DNA from 2 places in the Brenneria nigrifluens DSM 30175 genome. Region 2 is predicted to be linked to the other one. Evidence: riboswitches for the same ligand, from Rfam matches in the RefSeq annotation. Region 2 holds a riboswitch; the other holds the start of a gene.
The links. A riboswitch is a leader RNA that binds a small molecule or an ion and turns the genes downstream of it on or off. The one in region 2 is predicted to bind cobalamin.
Positions count from the first base shown of each region.

Region 1: linked by a shared signal. The riboswitch ahead of EH206_RS15095 (cobyrinic acid a,c-diamide synthase CobB) and the one ahead of btuB (TonB-dependent vitamin B12 receptor BtuB) in region 2 are both predicted to bind cobalamin.

Region 1 covers NZ_CP034036.1:3,231,138-3,240,119, reverse strand. Annotated here, with positions in the region: gene EH206_RS15100 (NAD(P)-dependent alcohol dehydrogenase) at 1-918, opposite strand, end outside; cobalamin riboswitch at 1,159-1,336, shown strand; gene EH206_RS15095 (cobyrinic acid a,c-diamide synthase CobB) at 1,466-2,878, shown strand; gene cbiB (adenosylcobinamide-phosphate synthase CbiB) at 2,875-3,840, shown strand; gene EH206_RS15085 (cobalt-precorrin-8 methylmutase) at 3,857-4,489, shown strand; gene cbiD (cobalt-precorrin-5B (C(1))-methyltransferase CbiD) at 4,486-5,652, shown strand; gene EH206_RS15075 (cobalt-precorrin-7 (C(5))-methyltransferase) at 5,649-6,251, shown strand; gene EH206_RS15070 (decarboxylating cobalt-precorrin-6B (C(15))-methyltransferase) at 6,241-6,810, shown strand; gene EH206_RS15065 (cobalt-precorrin-4 methyltransferase) at 6,803-7,612, shown strand; gene cbiG (cobalt-precorrin 5A hydrolase) at 7,593-8,663, shown strand; gene EH206_RS15055 (precorrin-3B C(17)-methyltransferase) at 8,657-8,982, shown strand, end outside.
Region 2 covers NZ_CP034036.1:4,537,153-4,546,134, forward strand. Annotated here, with positions in the region: gene murI (glutamate racemase) at 229-1,086, opposite strand; gene btuB (TonB-dependent vitamin B12 receptor BtuB) at 1,031-2,893, opposite strand; cobalamin riboswitch at 2,963-3,184, opposite strand; gene trmA (tRNA (uridine(54)-C5)-methyltransferase TrmA) at 3,317-4,420, shown strand; gene EH206_RS21290 (YijD family membrane protein) at 4,446-4,826, opposite strand; gene fabR (HTH-type transcriptional repressor FabR) at 4,863-5,495, opposite strand; gene sthA (Si-specific NAD(P)(+) transhydrogenase) at 5,669-7,075, shown strand; gene oxyR (DNA-binding transcriptional regulator OxyR) at 7,058-7,975, opposite strand; partial or broken gene EH206_RS21310 (glutathione peroxidase) at 8,147-8,316, shown strand; gene metF (methylenetetrahydrofolate reductase) at 8,610-8,982, opposite strand, start outside.

The sequences.
Region 1 (8,982 bases), 1.3 Mb from region 2:
ATCCAGCATTTCCTGCGTTTCCGCAATCCCGCCGACCAGCGAACCGGCGATCGACTTACGTGCCATCACCAGCGCGCCGCTGTGCACCGTCGGCTCAATGGGTTCAAGCAGACCCATCAGGATCAGCGTCCCGTCGCGTTTCAGCGTGCTCAGGTAGGGGTTAAGGTCGTGCTGCATCGGCACCGTATCCAGAATAATATCGAAGCGGTTGGCGACCTCTTTCAACTGCGCCGCATCGGTAGAGATCACCACCTGGTCGGCCCCCAGACGGCGCGCTTCCTGTTCTTTGCCCGGCGAGCGGGTGAACAGCGTGACGTCCGCGCCCATCGCTTTGGCGAACTTCAGCCCCATATGACCCAGACCGCCGAGACCGACGACCGCCACCTTGTCCCCCGGCCCGACGTTCCAGTGCTTCAGCGGCGAGTAGGTGGTAATGCCGGCGCACAGCAGCGGCGCGGCGGATTTCATATCCAGCTTGTCGGACATGCGGAGCACGAACTTGTCCGATACCACAATCCGTTCCGAGTAGCCGCCGAAGGTCGGCAGGCCGTCGTGGCGATCAACGCCGCCGTAGGTGCCGGTCGGCCCTTCAACGCAGTACTGTTCCAGCCCATCTTCACAGGCGTCGCAGCTTTGACAGGAGTCCACCATACAGCCGACGCCCACCCAGTCGCCCTCTTTAAACTGCTCCACCAGCTTGCCGACGCTGACCACCCTGCCGACGATTTCATGACCGGGAACCACCGGATAGCGGCTGTTTTTCCACTCGTTGCGCGCTATATGAATGTCGGAATGGCATACGCCGCAGTAGACGATATCGATCGTCACATCGTTGTCCCGCGCATCGCGGCGCACGAACTGATGGGGCACCAACGGGCTGCTCGCGTCGAGAGCAGCAAAACCACGTATATTTTGCATTACAATTTTCCTCTTTGTTTTTGCACCATATCAAGAGATTGAATTGAAAACTCAGTATGATCTGGCGGTAATGATCCACGTAATTTAGCCAACAGCCGGGTCAACAAGTACCTCTGCGCCCGTTCTGAGTGAATAAAGTAATAAATAGTAAGAAAAACAGCAAAAATACAATTATCGCCGTCAGGTGAATGTCGCAATGGAGCATCAGAAACGTTGACGCATAGGAGTTGTGGTATTGGACCCGCCGCGTCGTCAGTTAGTTCAATGATAACCCATTACGACCGGGAAGGAGGTGCGAATCCTCCGCAGCCCCCGCTGCTGTAATGCCGACAAACTCGTTAATACCACTGATCGACCGATCGGGAAGGAACGGGGGAGGATGACGCAGAGCCAGAAGACCGACCTGACGATAACGCCCGCAGCGACCGGCGTTAACGGCGATTCAACTCTTTCGGCGGGAAATGAGTTGTCATCCGATACGCGCGGCGGCGCTGCGTTCGCGTGTCCCGTTGACAGCGTATTTTCCGGCCAGCACGTCGGGATTCGTATGCCATGTTCAGATAAGCAAGGGCCAGGTAGCCAAGGGCCGGATAAAAAAGCGTTTGTTATTGCCGGCACCGGCAGCGGCTGCGGTAAAACCACCGTGGCGCTGGGGATCCTGCGGGCGCTGATGCAACGCGGATTAGCCGTACAGCCGTTTAAAATCGGGCCGGACTATCTGGACAGCGGCTGGCACAGCGCCGTGTGCGGGGTGACGTCGCGCAATCTTGACGCCTTTATGCTCCCGGCGGCAACGCTCAACGGCCTGTATAAACAGCACCTGCGCCATGCGGACGTGGCGGTAATCGAAGGGGTGATGGGGCTGTACGACGGCTACGGCACCGATCCCGACTATTGCAGCAGCGCGGCGATGGCGAAACAGCTGGGCTGTCCGGTGATTTTGCTGGTGGACGGCAAGGCGGTATCCACCTCGGTGGCGGCCTCCGTGATGGGCTTTTGCCGTTTCGATCCGGCGTTGAATATCGCCGGCGTGATTGTTAACCGCGTTAACTCGCCGGGGCACTATGAGCTGCTGCGCCACGCTATCGAGCGCTACTGCGCCATTCCGGTGCTGGGCCGCCTGCCGGCGATGGAGGACGCGGCGCTGCCTTCCCGCCACCTCGGCCTTATTCCCGCCCGGGAACAAACCCATAACGACCTGCGCTGGCAACGTCTGGCCCGGCAGGTGGAGCAGACCATTGAGCTCGACCGCCTGCTGGCGCTGTGCGCTATCACCACCTTACCGGCGGGAGAGCCGCCGGCATTGCCGGATGCGGCTTTGGCGGACGGTCTGACGCTGGCGCTGGCGGACGACGAAGCCTTCAATTTCTACTACCAGGATAATCTCGACCTGCTGGAGCAGGCCGGGGTGCGCCTGCGCCGTTTCAGCCCGCTGCACGACCGCCAACTCCCGGATTGCCAGATGATCTATATCGGCGGCGGTTACCCGGAGATCCACGCCGCGCGGCTTGCCGCCAATACCTCGATGCATGCCGCCCTGCGGGATGCCCACCGCCGGCGGATCCCGCTGTATGCCGAGTGCGGCGGACTGATGTATCTGGGCGACGAACTGATCGACGCCGACGGCCGACGGCACGCCATGGCGGGCATTTTGCCCGGCGTAAGCCGCATGGGAAAACGGCTTACCCGCTTCGGTTACTGTGAGGCGCAGGCAGGCCGCGACACCTTATTGGCCGCCCGCGGCGAGGTGCTGCGCGGCCACGAATTTCATTACTCCGATTTTTCCACCGCGCTGCCTCCGGCCTTCGACTGCGCCAAATGGCGCGACGGCGCGGTGGTCCAACGGTGGCAGGGCGGTTACCAGCTCGACCAGACCTGCGCCAGCTATCTGCATTTGCATTTCGCCCAGCGGCCGGGATTGCTGAACCGCTGGCTGCGCTGCGCCAGGAGCCTGCTATGACGCTGAGCGCCTGGTTTTGCGCCTATTTGCTCGACTGCTGGCTGGGGGACCCGCCCCATTGGCCGCATCCGGTGCGCTGGATCGGCCGGCTGATTTCCCGGCTGCAACGCGGCATTCGCGCCCGCTGTCGCGGCGAACGGGCGCTGAGGATCGGCGGCGGAGTGCTGTGGCTGGCGGTGGTCGGGGCGACCGGCGCGCTGAGCTGGGGCGTGTTGGCGCTGCTGACGGCGCTCCATCCGTGGCTCGGCTGGCTGGCGCAGGTATGGATGATTTACACCCTGCTGGCGGGGCGCTGCCTGAGCGACGCCGCGCTGGCGGTGCACCGGGCATTGCGTCACGGCACGCTGGAAGAAAGCCGCCGCCAGCTGTCGTGGATCGTCGGGCGGGACACCGCGCGGCTTGAAAAACCGCAGATAACCCGCGCCGCGGTGGAAACCGTGGCGGAGAACAGCGTCGATGGGGTGATCGCGCCGCTGTTTTACCTGCTGCTCGGCGGCGCGCCGCTGGCGATGGCCTACAAGGCGGTGAATACCCTCGATTCCATGGTGGGCTACAAAAACGCCCAATACCGCGCCATCGGCTATGTGTCCGCCCGGATGGACGACCTGGCCAACCTACTGCCGGCGCGGCTGAGCTGGCTGCTGCTGAGCGCCGCCGCCTGGCTGCTGCGCGCCGACTATCGCCAGGCGTGGCGTATCGGCTGGCGCGATCGCCGTCAGCACGCCAGCCCCAACTGCGCCTGGCCGGAAGCCACCGTGGCCGGGGCGCTGGGCGTACGACTGGGCGGTCCCAATAACTATTTCGGCGCGCGGGTGGAGAAACCCTGGATAGGTGATGCGCGTCGGGAGATCGCGCTGGATGATATCCCGCGCAGCATCCGGCTGATGCAGGTCGCCTCATTGCTGGCGCTGCTGCTGTTTAGCGGCGTCCATCTTCTGCTGGCGGCCGTATGGACGGCATAGAACAAGGAACAGGCTTATGACTTACCTGCGGCATCCGCAACAGATTGAGCAGCAAAGCATGGCGATCATCAGCGACATTATCGCCCGCGAGCGTCCGGACTACCGTTTCGCGGATGCGGCGCAGGAAGCGGTGATCAAACGGGTGATCCACACCACCGCGGATTTCGACTGGCTGGACGTACTGCGCTTTGCGCCGCAGGCGCTGACGCGCATCGCCGACGGCCTGCGCGCCGGCTGCGTGCTCTATACCGATACCACCATGGCGCTATCGGGGATCAATAAAACCCTGCTGGCGCGGCTGGGCTGCGAATGCCGCTGCTTTATCAGCGATCCCCGCGTGGTGGCGCGGGCGCAGGCGGAGAGCATCACCCGCTCGATGGCGGCGGTGGATATCGCGCTGGATGAACCGGGCGACAAGCTGTTCGTCTTCGGCAACGCGCCGACCGCGCTGTTCCGTTTATTGGAGCGGCGGGCGGCGCCGCTGGCGGTGATTGGCGTGCCGGTGGGGTTCGTCGGCGCGGCGGAGTCGAAAGAGGCGCTGATGCGCAGCGGGCTGCCGTGCATCGCCGCGGTGGGGCGCAAAGGGGGAAGCAACGTGGCGGCGGCGATCGTCAACGCCATTTTGTACCGTATCCGGGAGACGCTGTGAAAAACGATCCGCAAGACTTTGATTTGCAAAACATCGGCGCGCAGCTGGATACGGTATGGCACAAGGGCAGGCAGTACCGTAAAGGCTACACCACCGGTTCCTGCGCCACCGCCGCGGCGAAAGTGGCGGCGCTGATGGCGCTGCGCCAGCAGGTGATCGATCAGATCTCCATCGTCACCCCCTCCGGCGTCACGCTGTATCTCAACGTGGAGCAGCCGCTGATTGAAGGCCAATGCGCCACGGCGGCGATCCGCAAGGACGGCGGCGACGACGTGGACGCCACCCACGGCATGCTGATCTTTGCCCGGGTGACCCTGCGCGAGCACGGCGATATCCATATCCGCGGCGGTGAAGGCGTCGGCACCGTGACCCGCAAAGGCATCGGCCTGCCGGTGGGCGGCGCGGCGATCAACCGCACCCCGCTGCAAACCATCGAAGCCGGCGTCCGTGAGGCGATCGGCCCGGCGCGCGGCGCGGAAATAGAAATTTTCGCCCCGGAAGGCGAGGAGCGGGCCAAAAAAACCTATAACGCGCGGCTGGGAATTCTCGGCGGTATTTCCATTATCGGCACCACCGGTATCGTCACGCCGATGTCGGAAGAGAGCTGGAAGCGTTCGCTGGCGCTGGAGCTGGAAATGAAGCGCGCTGCCGGCGAGGACAGGGTCATTCTGGTGCCCGGCAACCACGGCGAGCGCTTTGTGCGCGAGCATCTGGGACTCGACGCGCAGCGGGTGGTGACCATGAGCAACTTTGTCGGCTATATGTTGCAGGAAGCGGTGCGGCTTGGCTTCCGCCAGGTGACGTTGATCGGTCATCCCGGCAAGCTGGTGAAAGTGGCGGCCGGCATTTTTCACACCCACAGCCATATCGCCGACGGGCGGATGGAAACCCTGATCGCCCATCTGGCCCTGATGAGCGCGCCGCATGATTTATTGCTGGCGGTGAACCAGTGCGACACTACCGAGGCGGCGATGGAGCTGATCGCCGAGCGCGGCTTTCAGGCGGTGTACCCGCGTCTGGCGCAGCGGATTTGCCAGCGGGTGGACGAGATGCTGCGTTTTTCCGCCGCGCCGCCGCGCGTCGATGCCGTGCTGTTCGCTTTCGATAATTGCGTGCTGGGAACCAACCGCCCGCTGCCTGAGATTCTGGAGGCGCTGCGATGATCGCGGTGGTGGGCATCGGACCCGGCGCGCTGGCGCATCTGACGCCGGAGGCGCAGCGGGAGATTGCGCGCGCCGAGGTATTGGTGGGCGGCGCCCGGCATCTGGCGCTGTTTCCCGCTTTTGGCGGCGTTACCCGGCGGCTGGACGCCGATCTGCCCGCGCTGGCGGCGTGGCTCGGCGGGCAAAAACACCGCCGGGTGGTGGTGCTGGCCTCCGGCGACCCGCTGCTGTATGGCATCGGCAAGCTGCTGTGCGCCCATTTCAGCGCGGCCGATCTGCGCCTGGTGCCCGGCATCAGCGCGGTGCAATACCTCTGTTCTCGCGCGGCGCTGGATATGAACGATCTCTATCTTACCAGCAGCCACGGCCGCGAGCCGGATTTCGACTGGATTTTACAGCACGACAAGGTGGCGATGGTGACAGACGGACGCATCGGGCCGCGCGCCATTGCCGACGCCATCCTGCAACGCCGGCTTACCCGCACGCTGATTATCGGCGAGAACCTCTCCCTGCCGGATGAGCGCATCCACCGCCTGCAACCGCAGGCGGTGGCGCAACGCTATGACATGAATGTGGTGGTGATCCTCAATGAAAGATGAAGAATTTTTACGCGGCCAGCGCGTCCCGATGACCAAAGAGCCGGTGCGCTTACTGGCGCTGGAACGGCTGGAACTGGAGGAGGCGGCGTTGCTGATTGACGTCGGCGCCGGAACCGGCAGCGTGGCGCTGGAGGCGGCGCGGCGTTTTCCCCGGCTTCGGGTCGCGGCGATTGAGCGCAATGCGGCGGCGCTGGCGCTGATTGAGGAAAATTGCCGACGCTTCGGCTGCCGCAACGTGGGGATTATCTCCGGCGTCGCGCCGCTGCCGCTGGAGGTCATGGCCGATGCGGTGTTTATCGGCGGCAGCGGCGGCAGGCTTACCGCGCTGATTGACTGGGCGCTGGCGCATCTGCATCCCGGCGGCCGTCTGGTGCTGACCTTTATCCTGCTGGATAACCTCAACCAGGCGCTGGCGCATTTGGGGCAACTGCCGGTGAACGCCCTGGAATGCGCGCAGTTACAGGTTTCCGCGCTGACGCCGCTGGGCGACGGCCATTATTTTAAACCGGCCAACCCCACCTATCTTATTTCTTGCCGCAAGGAGGCAAACCATGCCTGAACAGGAAAGCATCACGCCTGACGTGAGCAACGCTAAAAACTTTGATACCCGCAAGGTATGGTTCGTGGGCGCCGGGCCCGGCGACCGCGAATTGATTACGCTGCAAGGCTATCGCCTGTTGCAGCAGGCGGACGTGGTGATCTACGCCGGGTCGCTGATTAATACCGAATTGCTCGACTACTGCTCGCCGCAGGCGGAATGCCACGACAGCGCCGTGCTGGCGCTGGGCGACATCGTCGCGCTGATGGTGGACGGCGTGCGCGCCGGCAAGCTGGTGGTGCGGCTGCAAACCGGCGATCTCTCGCTGTATGGTTCGATTCGCGAGCAAGGGGAGGCGCTGGCGCAACAGGATATCGGCTTCGTTTCGGTGCCGGGCGTCAGCGCGTTTCTGGGGGCGGCCGCCCAGCTCGGGGTGGAGTACACCGTGCCGCAAGTGGCGCAGAGCCTGATTATCACCCGCATTGAGGGGCGCACGCCGATGCCGCCGCTGGAGCAGTTGGAGGCGTTTGCCGCGCACCAAACCTCGATGGCGATTTTCCTGTCGGTGCAGAATATCGACGGGGTGGCGGCACGGCTGATCGCCGGCGGCTACCCGGCAACCACGCCGGCGGCGGTGGTGTACAAGGCCACCTGGCCGGAAAGCCGCACGGTGCGCGGCACGCTGGCGGATATCGCCGAGCAGGCGCGCGCCGCCGCCATTCAAAAAACCGCGCTGATTCTGGTGGGCGCCTTTCTCGGCGATGAGTACCACTATTCCCGGCTCTATGACGCGGAGTTTAGCCATGAATACCGCCCGGCCTGAGTCGATAGCGCTGTTCTGTCTGACGCCCGGCGGCGTACGTCTCGCCCGGCGCATCCGGGCGCATATGCCGCTGACCTGCTTTACCAGCGAAAAACTGCTGGAACCGGGATTTATCGCCTTTGACGGCAGCTTCGCCGACACCCTGCGCGCCGCCTTTCACCACTACGCCGCGCTGGTGGTGATCGGCGCGACCGGCATCGCGGTGCGGGCGATTGCGCCGCTGTTAAACGACAAGCTGACCGACCCGGCGGTGGTGGTGATCGACGAACGGGGACAGCACGTTATCAGCCTGCTCTCCGGCCACATCGGCGGCGCCAACGCGCTGACCCGCCGTCTGGCGGATCTGCTGGGGGCCGAGGCGGTGATCACCACCGCCACCGATGTCAACCAACTGGCGGCGCTGGATACGCTGGCCGCGGAGCTGGAGGCGGAGCTGGCGGATTTCCGTGCGGCGGTAAAAACGGTGAACCAGATGCTGGTCAGCGGCCGGCGCGTCGGGCTGTGGTGGGACGAGCCGCTGCTCGGCGAGCGCTCGCGCTGCGATGTGCGCGGGTTTATCCCGGTGGCGCGTCTTGATGCGCCGCCGCCGTTGGACGCGCTGGTATGCGTCACCCTGCGCGACCGGCTGCCTGAACCGCCGCTGCCGGTTTTCAAGCTGGTGCCGCGCCGGGTGGTGGCGGGCATCGGCTGCCGGCGGAACACCGCGCTGCAAACGCTGGAGGAACTGCTGTCGAGTCAGCTGGCGGAAAACCGCCTTGATCCCCTGGCGCTGCGGGCCATCGGCAGCGTCGAGATTAAGCGGGACGAAACGGCGTTGCAGCAACTGGCGCAGCGCCGCGGCGTGCCTTTTACGCTGTTCGGCGTCGATGCGCTGCGTCCGCATGAACGGCGTTTTCCGGCCTCCGAATTTGTGCGTCGCACGCTGGGCGTCGGCAGCGTTTCGCAACCGGTGGCCTGGCTGATGAGCGGCGGCAACCTGATTGGTCCTACCCTGCGTCAGCAGGGGGTCACCATTACTTTGGGAATAGCTTGGGGAGTAGCGCAATGTTAACCGTAATCGGCATCGGGCCGGGCAGCGAAGCCATGATGACGCAGGAAGCCATTGCGGCGATTCAGCAAGCGGAAATCGTGGTGGGATACAAAACCTACACCCATCTGGTGAAACGCCTGACCGGCGACAAGCAGGTGATCAAAACCGGCATGTGCAAAGAGATCGAACGCTGTCAGACGGCCATCGATCTGGCGCTGTCCGGCCGCAACGTCGCGCTGATCAGCAGCGGCGACGCCGGTATTTACGGCATGGCCGGGCTGGTGCTGGAACTGGTCGGCCAGCAGCGTTTGGATCTTGAGGTGCGGCTGGTGGCGGGCAT
Region 2 (8,982 bases):
TGATTAAATTGTTAAAGAGCAGTGCCACGTTACGCTGTGGCGCGGGCCGCATATGTTATGCAATTCCGCTGTGAAGTCAAGTGATTATTGCCTGGCTTCCTACCGTCATCACAACCGCGTTGCCGCCGTTGCCCTGTCAGTGGAGGCGCATTATAGGGCGTTCTCAGCGGCTTACAAGGGCTAAATGCAAAAAAATAATCAAGCGCCTACTATTTACCCATAACCGTATTAAAGCGGTAGTTTTTCCAGCGAATAGAACCCATAACGCTGTAATACCGGCCAGAGCGTGGCAACTTTCGGCGTAATCGCCAGGCAATAAACCAGATTCTTTTCCGTTGAAAGGTGCGCCGGTTCAAAATTGGCGACCAGCCATGCCGTTCTTCTGGCAATGGCCGAACCCGAATCCACCAGCCGGGTGCCATCCGGCAGCGCCAGGCGCAGTTCCTGCGCTAATAAAGGAAAATGCGTACACCCCAGCACCACCGTGTCTGGCGGTTCCGCCAGCCGCAGCCATGGCCGCAAGATTTTTTGCAGATCTTCGGTCGCGATGGTTTCCCCCTGCAACTTTGCCTCGGCCAGTTCAACCAGTTCAGCAGAGCCGAGTGATAATATCCGGCAATCATTTGCAAAGCGGGCAATCAGTTCATGGGTATAGGAGCGCTGCACGGTGGCGCGGGTTGCCAGCAGGCCGACAACGCCGTTACGCGTTAGCTTCGCCGCGGGCTTAATTGCCGGCACCACCCCTACCACCGGAAAAGTGAAACGTTCACGCAAGGCAGGAAGAGAAATGGTGCTTGCGGTGTTGCAGGCAATCACCACCAGCGACAGCTGGTGGTGCTGCTGAATGGCGCTAACAATCTTGACGACGCGCTCGATAATAAACTGCTGCGGTTTTTCGCCGTAGGGAAAAGCCTCGTTATCAAATGCGTAGATATAGTGGAGATCCGGCAATAACTGCCGGATCTCATCATAAATAGACAGCCCGCCCACGCCGGAGTCAAACACCAGAACCGTGGGACGGGATGGCAGGTCAGAAGATATAACTTCCGGTGAGATAGTATTCTCGCCCTGCCGTACGGTAGCCATATGCCGTCTCATAATCTTTATCAAACAGGTTGGCGATTCTACCACGAACCGTTAGCTGAGAGGTGACGGGATATGAGGCGGCGAGATCCCACGTACTATACCCTCCCAGCGTTACGGGTTGAGCGGGAAAAACATCATAATTGGTATCGGGACGCGAACCCTGATATATCCATGTCAGAGACCAATTTACCTTGTCCCACGTAGTGGAAAGCTCGTATTTTGCCTTCTTGTGAGCGCGTCGGGCCAACGCTTTGTTGGTGGTTTTATCCTTGGCGTCCAGATATTCCAGAGTGACATTATGCGACAACCACTCTGTATCGTAGGTCGCGGTAAATTCCGCTCCCGTCATCACCGCTTTGCCAATATTGTCGTATGTGCCCGTTGTCGCGCTGATGGAGCGATAGTTGATGAGATTATCAACTTCATTACGATATCCGAAAACGCGCCAGTTCACAGGACCGCTCAGCCCCTCCAGCCCAATTCCCCACTGTTTGCTTTCTTCAGGCGATAAATTGGCGTTTCCTTGCGAGTACGCCGTGTCATATATCTTGTCAAACGTTGGTGCTTTAAACGCTGTACCATAAGAACCGATAACCCGATAGCCTTCAACAAACTCCCATGCCGCACCTGTCTGCCAGGTACCGTGTCGGCCATACTGTTGATTGTCATCGCCCCGAACCGAACCTTCCAGCGTTACGGAACCAAACTGTTGCTGAGTAGTAAGATATACACCGGTGTTATCGCGACTCTGGGCTCGCGTATATGCGGATGTGCCACCCGGTTGAGCCCGTTCATTACGCCAGTCAGCCCCGACGCTCAAGCTGCCGTTTCCGAGATTGAACACATTGCCCCACTGCAGGCTACGTTGTTCAATCTGCGTAATCGTGCCGTTATATTTCCCGATTAAATCGTTGAAATTCAGGTCGTCATACGTTTGGTAACTGGCGATTAACTGACCGGAATATATTCCCTCGTTAAATTTCAATCCGGCATCATAATTTCGCGTATTCAAATAACGCTTATCATTACCCGGATAGGCGGAGGCGAGGTCATAATCCGTATTGTTATCATAGCCATAAGCACGGAAAAAGCCGGAGGCGTTCTCGGAAAAACGCTGCTCAAGCATGCCCCAGAAGGATTTGCTGCGATAGCCATCGTTATCCCTATCAATTATCGACGGCGAGGAAGGATACACATTGAATCCACGGGTTGCTTCATAACTTCCCGCCACGCTGACGATAGTATCGTCGCCCACATGCCCGCGCACGGCGCCGTCATAGTTTTGGTAAGCATGTGAACCATAGCCGGCGTTTAACCTTCCGCCGTCCTGGCCGTGTTCGGTAATAATGTTGATGACTCCCCCGATGGCGTCAGAGCCATAAACGGCTGAGCGAGGTCCGCGGATGTACTCGATACGCTGGATCAATGACAGCGGAATCTGATTGAAATCCACACTACCGGTAACACCCGGAGAAGCCATACGAATACCGTCAATCAAGACAAGTACATGGCTTGAATTGGTCCCGCGGATAAACATTGAACTTGACTGCCCGCGCCCCCCATTCTGCGCAATATCCACCCCGGGCAGACGACGCATTACATCAGTCAGGCTTTTCGCCTGCCAACGCTCGATATCGTCACGGGTAACGATATCGATTGGAGCGAGAACGGAGGAAACGGGCTGAGAGAACCGGTTCGCCGTAACGATCAGTTCATCGGCATTCTCTTGCTGTGAATTATTGTCTTGCGCCCAGGCGGAAAAAGCTGTGACAGAGAGCGCTGTCAGCAGCATGGTTTTATTAAACATGAGTCGAGCATCCAAACCATATATAAGGATGCCGCATTACCATGATGAATAGCACGCGATGATCATGGTCGTTGCGACGTTATACCGGCAGGTCTTCGGGCTTGGGGCCGTTGTTACTTTTGTTTCCGACAGCTATTCGTAACAACAATAGGACGATGACTTCCCATCATTAATGACAGTGTCTGCATATATGCTATCGTCCGGGCTACCCTTACCGCTGCGCGTCAGCTCCAGATTTGCACTGGATTCCCTTTTAACTCATGCTGCGAGGCCGGACAATCATGCTACGATCGCCTTATGCAGATGTCTAGACTGCCATTTCCATTGCCGGGCGATCGCGCGACAAAACTGGACATCCCGGCCGGATTCCCTACAATTCCCGGCCAATAAAGTCCTTTTAGATGCCGTTAAGACGAGAAAACCATGACGCCAGAATGCCTGCCCATTGATCGATACGACGACCAGCTTGCTCAGAAAACTGAACGTCTGCGCGGGATGATGGCGCCGTTCGGGGCGCCTGAGCCAGTGGTTTTCCGCTCGCCCGTTCAGCATTACCGCATGCGCGCCGAGTTTCGTATCTGGCACGACGGTGACGATATCTATCACATCATGTTTGATCAGCAGACCAAACAGCGTATTCGCGTCGATAGCTTTCCCGCGGCCAGTGAACTGATAAACCGGCTGATGCCGGCATTGATCGAGGCGCTGCGCCCCAATCCTGTCCTGCGGCGCAAGCTGTTCCAGATTGACTACCTGTCGACGCTGAGCGGCGAGGCGGTGGTTTCCCTGCTCTATCACCGTCCACTGGATGAAGAGTGGCGGCGGCATGCCGTCGCCCTGCGCGATGCGTTGCGCGCGCAGGGGTTTGCGCTGCAGCTGATTGGCCGGGCGACCAAAACCAAGATTTGCCTGGAGCGGGATTACGTTGACGAATGCCTGCCCGTCGCCGGGCGCGAGATGATTTACCGTCAGGTTGAAAACAGCTTCACCCAGCCCAACGCGGCGGTGAATATCCATATGCTGGAGTGGGCGCTGGACGCAACGCAAGATTCAACAGGGGATTTGCTGGAACTGTACTGCGGCAACGGCAACTTCTCACTGGCGCTGGCGCGCAATTTCGATCGCGTGCTGGCGACGGAAATCGCCAAGCCCTCGGTGGCGGCCGCGCAATACAACATTGCGGCCAATCATATTGATAACGTACAGATTATTCGTATGGCGGCGGAAGAATTTACCCAGGCCATCAACGGCGTGCGTCAATTCAAGCGCTTACAGGGCATCGACCTGACGGGCTATCGCTGCGAAACCATTTTCGTCGATCCCCCGCGCGGCGGGCTGGACGTGGAAACGGTCACGCTGGCGCAGGCTTATCCGCGCATTCTCTATATTTCCTGCAACCCGGAAACGCTGTGTGATAATCTGCAAACGCTGACGGAAACGCATCAAATCAGCCGGCTGGCGCTGTTTGACCAGTTTCCCTACACCCATCACATGGAGTGCGGGGTGCTGCTGGAGCGGCATCGGTAGCCTGTGTCGCAGCGGCAGTGGCGCCTTATGCTTCGGGAGTATCGCTCTCTTTGACGGATTTTCGGGCCTTCAGCTTCAAGCCGATCCAGAATACCAATGCCACGCAGAGAATCGAGGGCACGAAGTTTGAGCCGATGGCGGGGTACTCGACGCGGACAATGGCGCTGTAAAGCAGCAACCCCAGCAGAAAACAGGCCGCCGCCAGCAGAGGCGTGCCCTCGGACATGCTGTGGTTCATATAGCGCTGGTGCAGGCAATAGACGGATAAAATCAGCGCAAGCAGTGGGAATATCGAAAAGGGAACGGTGGCGCTAAACAACGCGGCGAATGAGCCATTAACCGACAGGCCCGCGGCCAGCGCCAGGAGCAGCGTACCTTTTTCCCGATGATAGGATTGTTCTGTCATGCCTTTTCTCTTCTCATACCTGTATATATCTAAAATTCACCCTGCGCCCGAACGATTGTCCTGCTCTTTGCGGTACCAGTAATAGGCGCCTTTGGAAATCATGCGCAGTTGCAATACCAATCGCTCTTCCAGCTGTCTTCGCCGTTCCGGACCGACATCCAGCGCTTCCGCCCCGGCGCTGAAAACGATGGTCACCATCGCTTCCGACTGCGCTTCCGCAAAACTGCGCGGGATATGATTTTCAACTTCCAGATAATCCGCCAGTTCGGCGATAAAATGCTGAATCTCACGCGCGACCGCGGCACGGAAAGCAGCGGAAGTGCCTGAGCGCTCACGCAGTAACAATCTGAAAGCATTCGGGTTATTGCCAATAAATTCCATAAAGGTCGAGACAGAGGTTTTTATTACGCTGCCGCTTTTGGCAATGCGCTGCCGCGCCTGACGCATCAGTTGGCGCAGCATTAGCCCGCTTTCATCCACCATCGTCAGCCCCAGTTCATCCACGTCACGGAAGTGGCGGTAAAAAGAGGTCGGCGCGATACCGGCTTCCCGGGCGACTTCACGTAAACTCAGGCTGGCAAAACTGCGCTCAGCGCTTAACTGGCTGAACGCCGCCTCGATAAGGGAACGACGCGTCCGTTCTTTTTGTTGTGCTCTGACACCCATTATCCTGCCCAAATCATCTGCTCTCCTTTCCAGAAAGGCACTATAGCAAACTTTATTGTCAATATAGCGGGACAAAGTTTGCCATATTAAAAATGTGATAATACCGGGGTGATTGGGATCCCTCACGGGAGGTGTTACAATCACGTTATTGTTTTGTACAAACAGGTTATCCGATTATGACCCTACAACAGCAATTCGATTATGATGCCATCGTTATCGGTTCCGGCCCGGGGGGCGAAGGCGCCGCCATGGGATTGTCCAAACAGGGCGCCAAAATAGCGGTGATTGAACGGCACTATAATGTTGGCGGCGGTTGCACCCATTGGGGAACCATCCCTTCCAAAGCGCTTCGCCATGCCGTCAGCCGTATTATTGAATTTAACCAGAACCCGCTCTACAGCGATAACGCCCGCATTATCAGTTCCTCCTTTTCCGATATCCTGCGCCACGCCGACAGCGTAATCGGCCAGCAAACCCAGATGCGCCAGGGGTTTTATGAACGTAACCAGTGCGAGTTGTTCTCCGGCGAGGCCCGCTTTATCGACGCCCATACCCTTGCGGTGCATTATCCCGACAATACCCACGACACGCTGACCGCGGCCAATATCATCATTGCCAGCGGCTCACGCCCTTACCACCCCGCAGCGGTCGATTTTGACCACCCCCGCATTTACGACAGCGACTCCATCCTGCAACTCGACCACGAACCCAGACATGTGATTATCTATGGCGCCGGGGTGATTGGCTGTGAGTACGCGTCCATTTTCCGCGGCCTTAACGTCAAGGTTGATCTTATCAATACCCGCGATCGCCTGCTGGCTTTCCTCGATCAGGAGATGTCGGACGCCCTGTCCTATCACTTCTGGAATAACGGCGTGGTGATCCGCCATAACGAAGAGTTTGAAAGCATTGAGGGGGTGGAAGACGGCGTTATCGTCAACCTCAAGTCCGGTAAAAAGATGAAGGCTGATTGTCTGCTGTACGCCAACGGCCGCACCGGCAATACCGAAACGCTCGGTCTGGAACAGATCGGCCTGAGTACCGACAGCCGCGGACAACTTAACGTCAACAGCCTGTACCAGACCGAGCTGGCGCATATTTACGCCGTCGGCGACGTTATTGGCTACCCCAGTCTGGCTTCCGCGGCTTACGATCAGGGCCGCCTCGCCGCACAGGCCATCATCAAAGGCGATGCCAACGCCCATTTGATCGAAGATATTCCCACCGGGATTTACACCATTCCTGAAATCAGCTCCGTGGGGAAAACCGAGCAGCAACTCACGGCAATGAAAGTTCCCTATGAGGTGGGGCGGGCGCAGTTCAAACACCTGGCGCGCGCGCAGATTGTCGGCATGAACGTGGGAAGCCTGAAGATCTTATTCCACCGCGAGACGAAACAGATTCTGGGCATTCACTGTTTCGGTGAGCGCGCGGCGGAGATTATTCATATCGGGCAAGCGATTATGGAGCAGAAAGGTGAAGGTAATACTATCGAATACTTCATTAATACCACCTTCAATTACCCAACCATGGCGGAAGCCTACCGGGTTGCCGCGCTAAATGGGTTAAACCGCCTGTTCTGATGCGGTTTCCATGTGGACCTGCATATGCTCGCGGATGGTATCGGCCAGTTGCTCGTAGCGCCCGCGCAGCGGCGAGCCGGGGCGGTAAACCAGAGCGACGGTGCGCTTCGGTTCCGGTTTGTAGCAGGGCAGATAGCAGACGCCGTCACGCTCACGTTCATGGGGCACCGCCAGCGCCGGCAATAACGTGATGCCGCTGCCCGCCGCCACCATATTGCGCAGCGTTTCCAGACTGGTGGCGCGAAAATGCGTGTCCTCGTCCGCTCCGGCCTGGAAACAGAACCCCAACGCCTGATCGCGCAGGCAGTGTCCGTCTTCCAGCATCAGCAATTTCTCTCCGGACAGGTCGGCCATCGCCACCTGCTCGCGGTTGGCCCAGGGATGCCCCTGATAAATCGCTAGTCTCATCGGTTCGTCAAACAAGGGGACTTCGATAAAGGCTTCAGACTCTTTCACCAACGCCAAAATGGCGCAATCCAGCTTGCCGCTGTCCAACTGTGCCAACAGCTGATTGGTCTGTGCTTCATGCAGATACATTTCAAGCTTGGGGAAGGTGCGGTGCAGCATGGGAATGATTTGCGGCAACAGGTAAGGTCCCACCGTCGGGATCAGGCCGATATGCAGCGGCCCTGACATGGTTTCTCCCTGCTGGCTGGCCATCTCTTTCAATACCTTGACTTCGCGTAATACGGTGCGCGCCTGTTCAACCAGCAATAAACCCGCCTGAGTAAACAGCACCTTTCTACTGGTCCGCTCCAGCAGCATAACGCCTAACTCATCTTCCAGCTTGCGGATTTGTCCACTGAGCGTTGGCTGACTAACGTGGCAAGAATCCGCGGCACGCCGAAAATGACGATGTTCCGCTAACGCCACCAGATACTCCAGATCCCGAATATTCATTTATTATTCTCCTTATTGTGATAGCAAACAACGATAGATAGAATAACAACGATAGACATTTACTATCAATAACCAAAATGAACAATATATCTCACCGCGCTTATCTATTTATTTCTACCTAAGTAAAACAACATCTTTACTATTAATAGGTCGAGTCCATGTTTATCAGCCTGCGCTTTCAGCCATCTGCCACGCTATAACGAGTTAACGGGCGTATTCAAGCAATTTGGCGTTGATAGCATTTTGTGTCTCCCGGTTAACGACACATTTGTGATGAATGCCGGAAAGCGGATCGATACGCAGACAATATCGTATTCCTCCGCAGTGGGAATAGAGAATTCGCCAATATGCCGATGAAAAACCCGGCGTTGAATGCCGCAGAAACAGAGGGCGGTTTTATCCGGCGACTTGATGGGGAAGATGGCGAAGCTTGAGCAATAAGATCGAAAACCCCGCGGCGGCGGGGTTTCAGACCATTGACAAAGCTCGTTATTAGGGAGAGCGTGGCGAGGGGCCGTAGCGGCGTAAGCCGCCGGAGCGCCCCTCGGTACGGTAGGCCCGGGTATCGCCGACTTGCAGGCGACTTTGTCAGCAACCTCAAACCCCGCGGCGGCGGGGTTTCTAGCGCTGCCGATCAGACTACGGCAGGGCGCACGCCCAGAGTATGGCAAATCGCGTAGCTCAGTTCAGCACGGTTGAGGGTGTAGAAGTGGAAGTCTTTTACCCCTTCACGACTGAGGATTTTCACCATATCCATGGCAATGGCGGCGCCGACCATTTTGCGCGTCTCTGGATCGTTATCCAGGCCGTCGAACATTGCCGTCATCCAGTTCGGCACGCGAACATTGGTCATGGTGGCGAAACGCTGCAATTGCCTGAAATTGGAAACCGGCAGAATGCCGGGAACGATCTCGACGTCAATACCGGTTGAAACACAGCGATCGCGAAAACGCAGGTAGCTTTCCACATCAAAAAAGAACTGGGTGATCGCCCGGTTGGCGCCGGCG